DNA from 3 places in the Bacillus sp. WC2507 genome. Region 2 is predicted to be linked to each of the others. Evidence: a T-box and tRNA genes for the amino acid it is inferred to sense, from the RefSeq annotation. Region 2 holds a T-box; the other regions hold tRNA genes.
The links. A T-box is a leader RNA that pairs with one kind of tRNA and senses whether it is charged. The one in region 2 lies ahead of alaS (alanine--tRNA ligase), so its partner is inferred to be a tRNA-Ala.
Positions count from the first base shown of each region.

Region 1 (4,693 bases), 480 kb from region 2:
TCTGCCAAGGGCATAGCTGGGTAGCTATGTGCGGAAGGGATAAGTGCTGAAAGCATCTAAGCATGAAGCCCCCCTCAAGATGAGATTTCCCATAGCGTAAGCTAGTAAGATCCCTGAAAGATGATCAGGTTGATAGGTTCGAGGTGGAAGCATGGTGACATGTGGAGCTGACGAATACTAATAGATCGAGGACTTAACCATATAATATGAAGCAATGTTATCTAGTTTTGAAAGAATATAAAAAACTTGTTGACTTTAAAGGTTAAATAAGTTACAATAATTCTTGTCTTAAATGAATAAAGTCTGGTAATGATGGCAGAGAGGTCACACCCGTTCCCATACCGAACACGGAAGTTAAGCTCTCTAGCGCCGATGGTAGTTGGGACCTTGTCCCTGTGAGAGTAGGACGTTGCCAGGCAAATGGAGGATTAGCTCAGCTGGGAGAGCACCTGCCTTACAAGCAGGGGGTCGGCGGTTCGATCCCGTCATCCTCCACCATTTAGCCGACTTAGCTCAATTGGTAGAGCAACTGACTTGTAATCAGTAGGTTGGGGGTTCAAGTCCTCTAGTCGGCACCAGAAAATCATGGCGGTTGTGGCGAAGTGGTTAACGCACCGGATTGTGGCTCCGGCATTCGTGGGTTCGATTCCCATCAGTCGCCCCATTTTTTCTTGAAATAATTAATATGCGGGTGTGGCGGAATTGGCAGACGCACTAGACTTAGGATCTAGCGCCTTTGGCGTGGGGGTTCGACTCCCTTCACCCGCACTTTTAATAAAATAACTCAAACATGTCTTGCGGAAGTAGTTCAGTGGTAGAATACAACCTTGCCAAGGTTGGGGTCGCGGGTTCGAATCCCGTCTTCCGCTCCAATTTTCAATATGACATGCCGGGGTGGCGGAACAGGCAGACGCACAGGACTTAAAATCCTGCGGTGGGTGACCACCGTGCGGGTTCGACCCCCGCCCTCGGCACCATATGCGCCCGTAGCTCAATTGGATAGAGCGTTTGACTACGGATCAAGAGGTTAGGGGTTCGACTCCTCTCGGGCGCGCTTTTATTAACGGGAAGTGGCTCAGCTTGGTAGAGCACCTGGTTTGGGACCAGGGGGTCGCAGGTTCAAATCCTGTCTTCCCGATTTTCCAAAAAACACGGGGCCTTAGCTCAGCTGGGAGAGCGCCTGCCTTGCACGCAGGAGGTCAGCGGTTCGATCCCGCTAGGCTCCACTTTTTTTAATATCATTTATGGCGGTGTAGCTCAGCTGGCTAGAGCGTACGGTTCATACCCGTGAGGTCGGGGGTTCGATCCCCTCCGCCGCTACCATAAAGGACCTTTAGCTCAGCTGGTTAGAGCAGACGGCTCATAACCGTCCGGTCGTAGGTTCGAGTCCTACAAGGTCCACCACTAAAGGTTTATATCTCGGAGGTATACCCAAGTTCGGCTGAAGGGATCGGTCTTGAAAACCGACAGGCGGCGAGAGTCGCGCGGGGGTTCGAATCCCTCTACCTCCTCCATTTTTTCTAAATTAAATATTTTATCATCGCGGGGTGGAGCAGCACGGTAGCTCGTCGGGCTCATAACCCGAAGGTCGCAGGTTCAAATCCTGTCCCCGCAACCAAATGGTCCCGTGGTGTAGTGGTTAACATGCCTGCCTGTCACGCAGGAGATCGCCGGTTCGACCCCGGTCGGGACCGCCATTTTTTACATAAAGGCTCGGTAGCTCAGTCGGTAGAGCAGAGGACTGAAAATCCTCGTGTCGGCGGTTCGATTCCGTCCCGAGCCACCATTTTGAAGTCGCAAGCCGACTTAGCTCAATTGGTAGAGCAACTGACTTGTAATCAGTAGGTTGGGGGTTCAAGTCCTCTAGTCGGCACCACTTTCAAAATGAGCCATTAGCTCAGTTGGTAGAGCATCTGACTTTTAATCAGAGGGTCGAAGGTTCGAATCCTTCATGGCTCACCATTTATAATTTAATGCGGGTGTAGTTTAGTGGTAAAACAAGAGCCTTCCAAGCTCTGGTCGAGAGTTCGATTCTCTTCACCCGCTTTTCAATTATGGGCCTATAGCTCAGCTGGTTAGAGCGCACGCCTGATAAGCGTGAGGTCGATGGTTCGAGTCCATTTAGGCCCACCATAATTGTTCCGCAGTAGCTCAGTGGTAGAGCTATCGGCTGTTAACCGATCGGTCGTAGGTTCGAGTCCTACCTGCGGAGCCATATTTATAGAGAAGTACCCAAGTGGCTCAAGGGGCTCCCCTGCTAAGGGAGTAGATCGCGAACGCGGTGCGAGGGTTCGAATCCCTTCTTCTCTGCCAGAACTGGCCCGTTGGTCAAGTGGTTAAGACACCGCCCTTTCACGGCGGTAACACGGGTTCGAATCCCGTACGGGTCATACTAAAAGAGATAGCATAATCTGCTATCTCTTTTTTGTTGTGTAAAAGCGGACTTTGAATCGTCTGCTTTTTTTTATAGATTTCTTGTATACTTTTTTCTATTCTAATCGTCTAACTAATAGAAAGGAGAGAGCGATGGAGTATGAAAAGATTATTATAAAAACCTCTAAAAGCATTTATAGGTATTTTCTTAAAATAGGGCTAACACCATATGCCCATTAACCTAAGAATTTTATAATGCCCTCAAAATTAGCTTGATGGTGATGGGGTATCGCCATCATTTTGGAAATAAACCACGTTAAGATTATATAAGTTTAATTTCACATGAGCTTTTTTCTTTTTTTGATTACGTTACAGCTCCATCATAAAATATACGAGGTAATTTATTAAAATCATACTGAATTACTTTATCAAAGCTATCCAAATATGCATGTAAAGATTGTGTAATCATAAGATTAACAACTTTTTCTTTAGTATTAAAAATAATAATAGGTTTTTTAAGTGACCAAGTATACCCAACTTCCCACATTGTTCCGGAATCTTGATCATTATATATTGCAAAGGTAATATCACTATGTTGAATTGCATTTACATCAGTAACAAAGTTTTGAAATTGCCATTCATAAGATCCAAAGGGAAATTTACTCATATATTTTCGTGGAGAAAATACATTTAATCCTTTCTTAGATAAAATTATCTCTAATTTTTCTAATAGTGCAATTTGTTCAGGGTTGAAAAATGGCCCGGCTAAATATATTCATTTATTTGCCCCCCTAATGGTTATAAAAATAATTATTTTTTATTCACTTATATGATTTGTATGTATGTAAACAAGTTTTAATAAGAGTTTTTGGTTTTGAGATAATAAAAGGTATAATTACAAAGTAATTATGCTGTGAAAGTTAAAAATTTTATAATGCTTCCAAAACAAAAATATTGTGTCTTTTATAACAACGAGGTCCATTTTTATGGTTCTGGGGATCGTATTAAATTTTAACTTGATGGCGAGGGGCTAACACCAGCAGATGTAGAAGACATTGTTCAAGACACGATACATAAAGCATTATTGTCTGTACCAAATATGAAAATTACTTATATAAAAACATGGTTATTTCAAGTTGCGATTAATAGACACCGTGATTTAGCAAGAAGGCAAAAGCGTAGTGAAGAAATCCCGATTGAATCTGTTCAATTAATTGGATCAAAAGGATTAGATGAACCACTTTTGAGAAAAGAGCTTCAAGTAGAAATACAAAGCATGCTTGGAAAGATGAATCCAATATATAAATATATCCTTTTATTAAAGTATAATTATGAACTTTTATATAAGGAAATAGCAACCATATTAGAGATGAAAGAAGAAAATGTGAGTTGCGCTTGATATATTCAGAAAATCGCTGATATAATTTCAATCACCAAAGAAAACATAAGAAAAATCCTTTCACAATCTAAAGAAAACGCCTCCATTAAAATGGATTCCACACCTATTCCATCAACTTTACACTCTATGTGAAAAAGTTCACAAATAGGTCATAATTTGTGAAGTAATTCACAATAATACGTGCTACAATATGAGTGTAAAGAAGTTAAACAACATTAAATTAGTATTTTAATTAATTACTTAAACAATCATAAAAAATAGATGTGAACAATAGAGAGGGGAAATTAACATGAAAAAAGGTATCAATCGTGTAGTATTAGTAGGAACAGGAGCTGTAGGTTGTAGTTACGCTTACTCAATGATCAACCAAGGTGTAGCTGAAGAATTCGTATTAGTAGATGTTAATGAAGCAAAAGCAGAAGGGGAAGCGATGGACTTAAGCCATGCAGTACCATTCTCTCCATCACCAACAAAAGTTTGGAGCGGTAGCTATGCAGATTGTAAAGATGCAGATTTAGTAGTTATCACTGCTGGATTACCACAAAAGCCAGGTGAAACTCGTTTAGACTTAGTTGAGAAGAACACAAAAATCTTTAAACAAATCGTTCGCGGTATTATGGATAGCGGATTCGATGGAATCTTCTTAATTGCAACTAACCCAGTTGACATTTTAACTTACGTAACTTGGAAAGAATCTGGTCTACCAAAAGAGCGTGTAATCGGTTCTGGTACAACTTTAGACTCTGCTCGTTTCCGTTACATGTTAGGTGACTACTTAGATGTAGATCCACGTAACGTACATGCTTACATCGTTGGTGAACACGGTGACACTGAACTTCCAGTATGGAGCCACGCTACTATCGGTGTACAAAAACTAGAAACAATCTTAGCTAACAACGAACAGTACAAACAAGAAGACTT
Region 1 is NZ_JBQXPN010000001.1:848,483-853,175, forward strand. It holds rRNA gene ACUN28_RS04490 (23S ribosomal RNA) at 1-201, shown strand, start outside; rRNA gene rrf (5S ribosomal RNA) at 303-418, shown strand; tRNA gene ACUN28_RS04500 (tRNA-Val) at 423-498, shown strand; tRNA gene ACUN28_RS04505 (tRNA-Thr) at 503-578, shown strand; tRNA gene ACUN28_RS04510 (tRNA-His) at 589-664, shown strand; tRNA gene ACUN28_RS04515 (tRNA-Leu) at 688-768, shown strand; tRNA gene ACUN28_RS04520 (tRNA-Gly) at 798-872, shown strand; tRNA gene ACUN28_RS04525 (tRNA-Leu) at 889-977, shown strand; tRNA gene ACUN28_RS04530 (tRNA-Arg) at 981-1,054, shown strand; tRNA gene ACUN28_RS04535 (tRNA-Pro) at 1,065-1,138, shown strand; tRNA gene ACUN28_RS04540 (tRNA-Ala) at 1,154-1,226, shown strand; tRNA gene ACUN28_RS04545 (tRNA-Met) at 1,247-1,323, shown strand; tRNA gene ACUN28_RS04550 (tRNA-Ile) at 1,328-1,404, shown strand; tRNA gene ACUN28_RS04555 (tRNA-Ser) at 1,422-1,514, shown strand; tRNA gene ACUN28_RS04560 (tRNA-Met) at 1,542-1,618, shown strand; tRNA gene ACUN28_RS04565 (tRNA-Asp) at 1,622-1,697, shown strand; tRNA gene ACUN28_RS04570 (tRNA-Phe) at 1,711-1,786, shown strand; tRNA gene ACUN28_RS04575 (tRNA-Thr) at 1,801-1,876, shown strand; tRNA gene ACUN28_RS04580 (tRNA-Lys) at 1,887-1,962, shown strand; tRNA gene ACUN28_RS04585 (tRNA-Gly) at 1,976-2,046, shown strand; tRNA gene ACUN28_RS04590 (tRNA-Ile) at 2,057-2,133, shown strand; tRNA gene ACUN28_RS04595 (tRNA-Asn) at 2,141-2,215, shown strand; tRNA gene ACUN28_RS04600 (tRNA-Ser) at 2,223-2,313, shown strand; tRNA gene ACUN28_RS04605 (tRNA-Glu) at 2,319-2,390, shown strand; gene ACUN28_RS04610 (nucleoside 2-deoxyribosyltransferase) at 2,738-3,148, opposite strand; partial or broken gene ACUN28_RS04615 (RNA polymerase sigma factor) at 3,422-3,772, shown strand; gene ACUN28_RS04620 (L-lactate dehydrogenase) at 4,062-4,693, shown strand, end outside.
Region 1: it has a tRNA-Ala gene. The T-box ahead of alaS (alanine--tRNA ligase) is inferred to sense a tRNA for this amino acid. The anticodon was not compared.

Region 2 (4,693 bases):
CACTCTTCTTCAGATTCGATTGGAAGTAAACTTCCGCCCTCTTCTTCATTTTGCTCATAAGCCATTGCATCATAAATTGGGTCTCCATCTTCGTCTACTTCTCCGATTGGAGAGAAGACTACGTATGATTTTTTGCCAAATTTTTCAGCATCAAAAGTGAAAATAATTTCACATAAATGTTCGTTACCTTTTTCGTCTACAATTGTAATTTGATTTTCTTCCATTTTGGTCACCTCTTATTTACTATCTAAAAATCCTTGTAAGATTACGACTGCAGCCATCTTATCGATTACTTGCTTTCGCTTCTTACGGCTTACATCAGCTGAAATGAGCAAACGCTCCGCTGCCATCGTTGACAAACGCTCGTCCCACATTACAACGTCTAATTGTAACAGCTCTCGTAGGTTTTCTGCAAATTGTTGGCACGCTTCACCACGTGGGCCAATTGTACCATTCATATTTTTAGGTAAACCTACTACTATTTTGTCCACATTGTACTGCTTTACTAACTCAGAAATACGATCAAAACCAAAGTGACCTCGTTCTTCGTTAATTTTAATTGTTTCTAATCCTTGCGCTGTCCAGCCCATTTCGTCGCTCATTGCAACTCCGACTGTTTTTGTACCTACATCTAAACCTAATATCCGCATAAACTACTCCTCACGATGATGTTTCAAGTAAGACTTCACAAGCTCCTCAATTAACTCATCACGTTCAAGCTTGCGAATGATGCTTCGTGCATCTTTATGGCGAGGTATGTATGCTGGGTCTCCACTTAATAAATAACCGACGATTTGGTTAATCGGATTATAGCCTTTTTCTTGAAGTGCATCATACACAGTTAAAAGTACATCATTTACATGGACACTCTGTTTTTCATCTTGAATGCTAAACTTCATTGTTTTATCAAAACCGTCCATTTCAAGCACCTCACTTATATAGTAAGTATAGGGAGAAGAACTTCTCCTCTCCCTACCATTGTACACTACTATCTCTTTATTTTGAAACAGATTTAACGTACTCTTGTACAAATGCTAAAGCTTCCTCAACTTGCGCTGGGTTTTTACCGCCTGCTTGAGCCATATCAGGACGGCCACCACCACCGCCGCCGCAACGAGAAGCTACTTCTTTCACAAGTTTACCCGCATGGTATCCTTGGCTGATTAAATCTTTCGTTACGCCAGCTAAGATGTTTACTTTATCATCATTTACAGACGCTAATACGACAACTGCAGACTCTAATTTATTTTTAAGGTCATCCATCATCGTACGTAAGTTGTTCATATCTGCAACATTTACTTTTGCCGCTAATACGTTCACGCCATCAACTGTCATTACTGAATCAGTTAAGTTTCCAGCTTCGATATTGCTTAATTTTGCTGCAAGAGATTCGTTTTCTTTTTGAAGTTGTTTTACTTCAGCAAATAAACCATCTACTCTTGTTAAAATATCTTTCGGATTTGTTTTCATTTTTCCTGCTGCTTCTTTTAATAAACCTACTTGATCGTTCATTAATTCGTATGCAGACTTACCAGTTACCGCCTCAATACGACGAGTTCCTGCACCGATACCAGACTCAGCAACGATTTTGAAAATACCGATAGAAGCTGTGTTATCAACGTGACAACCACCGCAAAGCTCTAAGCTGTAATCGCCTACTTGTACAACGCGTACAACATCACCGTATTTTTCACCGAATAATGCCATTGCGCCCATTTCTTTCGCTTCTTCGATTGCTTTTTGAGAAATCTCAACATCAATACTTTCCCAAATTTTCTCGTTTACCATACGCTCAATTTTTTCTAATTCGTCAGCTTGTACTTGACCGAAGTGAGAGAAGTCAAAGCGTAAACGTTCAGAAGTTACAAGAGAACCTGCTTGGTTAACATGCGTTCCAAGTACGTCTTTTAATGCTTGGTGTAGTAAGTGAGTTGCTGTATGGTTTTTCACAACGCTACTACGGTTTTTCGTATCGATAATAGCTTTCACAGCCGCATCTTTCGTTAATGTACCTTCTTCAACAACAACTTTGTGCAAGTTTTGACCGTTTGGTGCTTTTTGTACGTCTTTTACAAGAACTTTCACGCCGTCAGCAAGAAGGTAACCACGGTCTGCAATTTGTCCGCCGCTCTCAGCATAGAATGGTGTTACATCAAGCATTAATTGTCCTTCTTCGCCAGCTTGTAAGCTGTCTGTGTATTCGCCGTTTTTCACAAGTGCAACAACGTTACTTTCTGTCGCAACTGTACCGTAACCAACGAACTCGCTCGCTACTTTCACTTCTCCAAGGACACCGCCTTGAACTTGCATAGAATCAACGTCTTGACGAGCAGCACGTGCGCGCTCACGTTGTTTTTCCATTTCATTTTCAAAGCCTTCATGATCAACTGTCATACCAGCTTCTTCTGCATATTCTTCTGTTAATTCAATCGGGAAACCGTATGTGTCATATAGACGGAACGCATCTACTCCAGAAATAACAGTTGTTTTTTCTTCTTTTGCTTTTGTGATAACTTCAGCTAAAATTGCTTCACCATCATGAAGTGTTTCGTGGAAACGCTCTTCTTCGTTTTTCACAACTTTTGCAATGAAATCTTTCTTTTCAAGTACTTCTGGGTAGAAGTCTTTCATTACTTCTCCAACAACCGGCACTAATTCAAACATGAATGGACGATTGATGTTTAATTTCTTCGAATAACGAACCGCGCGGCGTAATAAACGACGTAATACATAACCACGACCTTCGTTAGATGGAAGAGCACCGTCACCAACAGCGAATGTTACTGTACGGATATGGTCAGCAATTACTTTAAACGCCATATCTTTTTCTAAGTCACCATTACGATATTTCTCACCAGAAATTGATTCTGTTGCACCAATCATTGGCATGAATAGGTCTGTGTCAAAGTTTGTAGGCACATCTTGAACGATAGATGTCATACGCTCTAGACCCATCCCTGTATCGATGTTTTTCTTAGGAAGTGGTGTATATGAACCGTCTGGATTATGGTTAAATTGAGAGAATACAAGGTTCCATACTTCTAAGTAACGCTCGTTTTCTCCGCCTGGATATAATTCTGGGTCACTAAAGTCATTACCGTAAGCTTCTCCGCGGTCATAGAAAATCTCTGTATTCGGTCCACTTGGTCCTTCACCGATATCCCAGAAGTTTTCTTCTAAGCGAATGATACGCTCTTTCGGAACACCCATTTTCTCATTCCAAATTGTGAATGCTTCTTCATCTTCTGGATGGATTGTAACTGATAGTAATTCTTTATCGAATCCGATCCATTTGTCGCTCGTTAAGAACTCCCAAGCCCAAGTAATTGCTTCTTCTTTAAAGTAATCACCGATTGAGAAGTTACCTAACATTTCAAAGAATGTATGGTGACGAGCTGTTTTCCCTACGTTTTCAATATCGTTTGTACGAATTGATTTTTGAGCATTTGTAATACGTGGATTTTGCGGGATTACACGTCCATCAAAATATTTTTTTAATGTTGCTACACCACTGTTAATCCATAAAAGAGATGGATCCTCATGTGGAACTAGTGATGCACTAGGTTCTACTGCATGTCCTTTTTCTTGGAAAAAGTCTAAAAACATTTGACGAATTTGTGCGCCTGTTAGTTGTTTCATTGTATTTTCCTCCTTAAATATAAAAAACTCCCGCCCCCTATAAAAGGGACGAGAGTTAACTCGCGATACCACCCTAATTATGAATTGATTACTATACGAATCAATTCATCACCTCATGGTGCCGTAACGTGGCAAGACGGCAGTGATTAGCTGCTCTCAGGATTAGCTTTCTGTTACCCTTCATTTAAAGCTTCTTTCAGCCATATGGAAGCTTCTCTCTATAAATGGACTGTAACGTACTTGTTCCGTCATTGATTTAATGTATTATATGACTAAATATAATAGAATTCTCTTAAGTTTGTCAATGTAGATAATCATTTATATTGCATTAACCATAGTTATTCTACTATTCATTCTTAACAGCCTTTCATTATATTATGCATTTATGAATATTTCGTACTATCTTCATGAAAATATCTCCACATACTTTTCTGAATATTTATTTTTTGTTATAGTTAAATTATAAATAATAAAGGAGCGATTACAATGACAACCTTATTGAACAAAGCTAAAAACATATTAACTACGGACGAAACTATATTGTTTTACGCAGCATGTTCATTAAATATATTTATATATCGTTCCGTCGCAAGGCCAGGTCTGTTAATTTTGACGAACAAAAGACTCTTCTTTTACGGACCAGATGTAAGCAAGAATCCAATATTTGAAGAGTACTCTTTCACAAAAATTTCTGATTTAAAAGGGCAGCGGCACCTTTTCAGTAATCAAATTGTATTTATGTATGATAATGAATGGAAAAAAATAAAACATATTCAAACAAATGATGTAAGCTCTCTCGTTCAACAAATACACGAGCAACTCTCTACATAATGATAGCCCTCGACTTTTATAAGTAGAGGGCTTTTATATTACACATTTCCTTTTTTCCAAAGAGGTCTTACATGAACGATCACTGTACGAATAACCGCTAAAATCGGAACCGATATTAACAACCCCACAATCCCGGCAACCTCTCCTCCAACTAGTAATGCAAGCATAATAATAACAGGATGCATACGAAGCGACTTGCCAACGATGTAAGGTGATAAAATGT
Region 2 is NZ_JBQXPN010000001.1:1,329,800-1,334,492, reverse strand. It holds gene ACUN28_RS07140 (DUF1292 domain-containing protein) at 1-224, opposite strand, end outside; gene ruvX (Holliday junction resolvase RuvX) at 237-650, opposite strand; gene ACUN28_RS07130 (IreB family regulatory phosphoprotein) at 654-920, opposite strand; gene alaS (alanine--tRNA ligase) at 997-3,639, opposite strand; T-box leader at 3,681-3,900, opposite strand; gene ACUN28_RS07120 (PH domain-containing protein) at 4,126-4,470, shown strand; gene ACUN28_RS07115 (AI-2E family transporter) at 4,509-4,693, opposite strand, start outside.

Region 3 (4,693 bases), 1.2 Mb from region 2:
TGTGCCTTCACTAAATATTTTAAATCTTTTATATAGTCTGACTCAACTCGACATTTTTCTGTATGGATATACAAATTATTCACTTATATTCGCTTTAAAATCCAAATGTTAAGACTATTCTATGTATAAAGTTAACCTAATGAAACAATTTTCATCATTATTATTAAATAATAATAAAAAACACTCCTACATTTAGAAGTGTTTTTCTGATGCTATTTTCCACAATGCTGCAATATTCTTTGCTGTCATTTCAATATTCTCTTCTGCTACTTTATATGCCTCTTCTAATGTCATCGGACTCGCTGTAATACTAAATACTGCATCAATTCCTTTTTCATGAACAGCCGGATAATTCGGAGATACAGATCCTCCAATAGCAATCACCGGAATACGAAAAGGCTTTGCACGCTCCGCAACACCTACAGGGGCCTTTCCATATGCTGTTTGTTCATCTATTCTCCCTTCGCCAGTTATAATTAAATCTGCACCTTCTATATGCTTATCAAAATTTGTATAATCTAATACAATTTCAATTCCTCTCCGCAAGTTTCCCTTTAACACTGCAATAACAGCTGCTCCCATTCCTCCTGCGGCTCCTGCACCAGGTATTTTAGATACGTCGCAAGATAAAGATTGGTTAAGGATATTCGCATAATGCTTTACATTCTCATCCAGCTCTTTCATCATCTCTGCGTTCGCACCCTTTTGTCTGCCAAATACGAAAGATGCTCCCCTTATCCCAACTAACGGATTATCTACATCACATGCTGCTTCTATCTTTATATGCGTTAAGCGTGAATCCATTCGCGAAAAATCAATAGCGACAATCGAATGTAACGTGCCTCCAGATGGCTCTATTACTTCCCCTTCTTCATTTATAAACCTGACTCCTAAAGCTGACAACATACCTGCTCCGCCATCATTTGTAGCACTTCCTCCAAGTCCTAAAATAATGTGCTCAGCTCCTTCGTCTAGCGCATGTAGTATAAGTTCTCCTGTTCCTTTAGTCGTTGTAATAAGTGGGTTTCGCTTTTTAACCGGAACATGTTGTAATCCTGATGCTGCTGCCATTTCAATAAACGCTGTCTTTTTATCTTTAGACATACCGTAAAAGGCTTGTACACGTTCTCTAAGCGGCCCTGTCACTTGAAGTGATATCATTCTTCCACCTGTAGCATCCACAAGCGAATCAACCGTTCCTTCTCCCCCATCCCCAATTGGTATTTTTACATACTCTGCTTTAGGGAAAATCGCTCCAAAACCTCTTTCAATAGCTTCACATACTTCTATAGCTTTTAAGCTTTCTTTATATGAATCAGATGCAATAACAACTTTCACAATTATCCCCCATCCTTTCTTTTTACATTTTCTTCATTTTAAACGACAAGTATGAAAGTTGTCTTTTTAAATACAAAAAAAGCTTACATCATATGATGTAAGCTTTTTTATTTAGATGGAGCCTAGCGGGATCGAACCGCTGACCTCCTGCGTGCAAGGCAGGCGCTCTCCCAGCTGAGCTAAGGCCCCTTAGTAATTAAGCGGAAGACGGGATTCGAACCCGCGACCCCAACCTTGGCAAGGTTGTATTCTACCACTGAACTACTTCCGCGAAAATGGTGAGCCATGAAGGATTCGAACCTTCGACCCTCTGATTAAAAGTCAGATGCTCTACCAACTGAGCTAATGGCTCGTAAATGGCTGGGCTAGCTGGATTCGAACCAGCGCATGACGGAGTCAAAGTCCGTTGCCTTACCGCTTGGCTATAGCCCATTAATATTTACTAGTATGGTTATCTTTTCAAAAAAATAAACCCTCTCAGGTTATTTTAAAGAAAATGGTGGAGGGGGGCAGATTCGAACTGCCGAACCCGAAGGAGCGGATTTACAGTCCGCCGCGTTTAGCCACTTCGCTACCCCTCCGACATTTAAAATATATATGGTGGAGGATGACGGGATCGAACCGCCGACCCCCTGCTTGTAAGGCAGGTGCTCTCCCAGCTGAGCTAATCCTCCAAAAGTGGTGACCCGTACGGGATTCGAACCCGTGTTACCGCCGTGAAAGGGCGGTGTCTTAACCACTTGACCAACGGGCCAAAAATTTTAAAACTCTTCCCAAGCTTCCAACCGGGCTTGAACCGGTGACCTCTTCCTTACCATGGAAGTGCTCTACCAGCTGAGCTATGGAAGCATAATGGCTCCGCAGGTAGGACTCGAACCTACGACCGATCGGTTAACAGCCGATAGCTCTACCACTGAGCTACTGCGGAATAATAATAGCCTGGCAACGTCCTACTCTCACAGGGACAAGGTCCCAACTACCATCGGCGCTAGAGAGCTTAACTTCCGTGTTCGGTATGGGAACGGGTGTGACCTCTCTGCCATCATTACCAGACTTTTATCATTATAAACATTTCTTTCGAAATATCAAGAAGAAAATTATATATTCCTTCAAAACTAGATAACATTTGCTTCATATTATATGGTTAAGTCCTCGATCTATTAGTATTCGTCAGCTCCACATGTCACCACGCTTCCACCTCGAACCTATCAACCTGATCATCTTTCAGGGATCTTACTAGCTTACGCTATGGGAAATCTCATCTTGAGGGGGGCTTCATGCTTAGATGCTTTCAGCACTTATCCCTTCCGCACATAGCTACCCAGCTATGCCCTTGGCAGAACAACTGGTACACCAGCGGTGCGTCCATCCCGGTCCTCTCGTACTAAGGACAGCTCCTCTCAAATTTCCTACGCCCACGACGGATAGGGACCGAACTGTCTCACGACGTTCTGAACCCAGCTCGCGTACCGCTTTAATGGGCGAACAGCCCAACCCTTGGGACCGACTACAGCCCCAGGATGCGATGAGCCGACATCGAGGTGCCAAACCTCCCCGTCGATGTGGACTCTTGGGGGAGATAAGCCTGTTATCCCCGGGGTAGCTTTTATCCGTTGAGCGATGGCCCTTCCATGCGGAACCACCGGATCACTAAGCCCGACTTTCGTCCCTGCTCGACTTGTAGGTCTCGCAGTCAAGCTCCCTTATGCCTTTGCACTCTACGAATGATTTCCAACCATTCTGAGGGAACCTTTGGGCGCCTCCGTTACACTTTAGGAGGCGACCGCCCCAGTCAAACTGCCCACCTGACACTGTCTCCCGGGTCGATAAGACCCGTAGGTTAGAATTTCAATACAGTCAGGGCGGTATCCCACCAGCGCCTCCACCGAAGCTAGCGCTCCGGTTTCAATGGCTCCCGCCTATCCTGTACAAACTGTACCAAAATTCAATATCAGGCTACAGTAAAGCTCCACGGGGTCTTTCCGTCCTGTCGCGGGTAACCTGCATCTTCACAGGTACTATAATTTCACCGAGTCTCTGGTTGAGACAGTGCCCAAATCGTTACACCTTTCGTGCGGGTCGGAACTTACCCGACAAGGAATTTCGCTACCTTAGGACCGTTATAGTTACGGCCGCCGTTTACTGGGGCTTCAGTTCAGAGCTTCGCTTACGCTAACCCCTCTCCTTAACCTTCCAGCACCGGGCAGGTGTCAGCCCCTATACTTCGCCTTACGGCTTCGCAGAGACCTGTGTTTTTGCTAAACAGTCGCTTGGGCCTATTCACTGCGGCTTTCCGTTAAGAAAGCACCCCTTCTCCCGAAGTTACGGGGTCATTTTGCCGAGTTCCTTAACCAGAGTTCTCTCGCACACCTTAGGATTCTCTCCTCGCCTACCTGTGTCGGTTTGCGGTACAGGCACCTTTTATCTCGCTAGAAGCTTTTCTTGGCAGCGGGGAATCAAAGACTTCGCTCCATAAGGAGCTTCCCCATCACAGCTCAGCCTTCACGATAAGCGGATTTGCCTACTTATCAGCCTAACTGCTTGGACGTGCACAACCAATCGCACGCTTCTTCTATCCTTCTGCGTCCCTCCATTGCTCAAACGATAAAGAGGTGGTACAGGAATATCAACCTGTTGTCCATCGCCTACGCCTGTCGGCCTCGGCTTAGGTCCTGACTAACCCTGAGCGGACGAGCCTTCCTCAGGAAACCTTAGGCATTCGGTGGACGGGATTCTCACCCGTCTTTCGCTACTCATACCGGCATTCTCACTTCTAAGCGCTCCACCAGTCCTTCCGGTCTGACTTCACTGCACTTAGAACGCTCCCCTACCACTGATACCATTGGTATCAATTCGCAGCTTCGGTGGTGTATTTAGCCCCGGTACATTTTCGGCGCAGAGTCACTCGACTAGTGAGCTATTACGCACTCTTTAAATGGTGGCTGCTTCTAAGCCAACATCCTAGTTGTCTAAGCAACTCCACATCCTTTTCCACTTAATACACACTTTGGGACCTTAGCTGGCGATCTGGGCTGTTTCCCTCTTGACTACGGATCTTATCACTCGCAGTCTGACTCCTAAGGATAAGTCATTGGCATTCGGAGTTTGACTGAATTCGGTAATCCGATGAGGACCCCTAGTTCAATCAGTGCTCTACCTCCAAGACTCTTACACTTAAGGCTAGCCCTAAAGCTATTTCGGGGAGAACCAGCTATCTCCAGGTTCGATTGGAATTTCTCCGCTACCCACACCTCATCCCCGCACTTTTCAACGTGCGTGGGTTCGGGCCTCCATTCAGTGTTACCTGAACTTCACCCTGGACATGGGTAGATCACCTGGTTTCGGGTCTACGACC
Region 3 is NZ_JBQXPN010000001.1:125,468-130,160, forward strand. It holds gene ACUN28_RS00685 (glycerate kinase) at 193-1,338, opposite strand; tRNA gene ACUN28_RS00690 (tRNA-Ala) at 1,455-1,527, opposite strand; tRNA gene ACUN28_RS00695 (tRNA-Gly) at 1,538-1,609, opposite strand; tRNA gene ACUN28_RS00700 (tRNA-Lys) at 1,615-1,690, opposite strand; tRNA gene ACUN28_RS00705 (tRNA-Gln) at 1,696-1,770, opposite strand; tRNA gene ACUN28_RS00710 (tRNA-Tyr) at 1,836-1,919, opposite strand; tRNA gene ACUN28_RS00715 (tRNA-Val) at 1,937-2,012, opposite strand; tRNA gene ACUN28_RS00720 (tRNA-Glu) at 2,018-2,092, opposite strand; tRNA gene ACUN28_RS00725 (tRNA-Thr) at 2,115-2,187, opposite strand; tRNA gene ACUN28_RS00730 (tRNA-Asn) at 2,192-2,266, opposite strand; rRNA gene rrf (5S ribosomal RNA) at 2,276-2,391, opposite strand; rRNA gene ACUN28_RS00740 (23S ribosomal RNA) at 2,479-4,693, opposite strand, start outside.
Region 3: it has a tRNA-Ala gene. The T-box ahead of alaS (alanine--tRNA ligase) is inferred to sense a tRNA for this amino acid. The anticodon was not compared.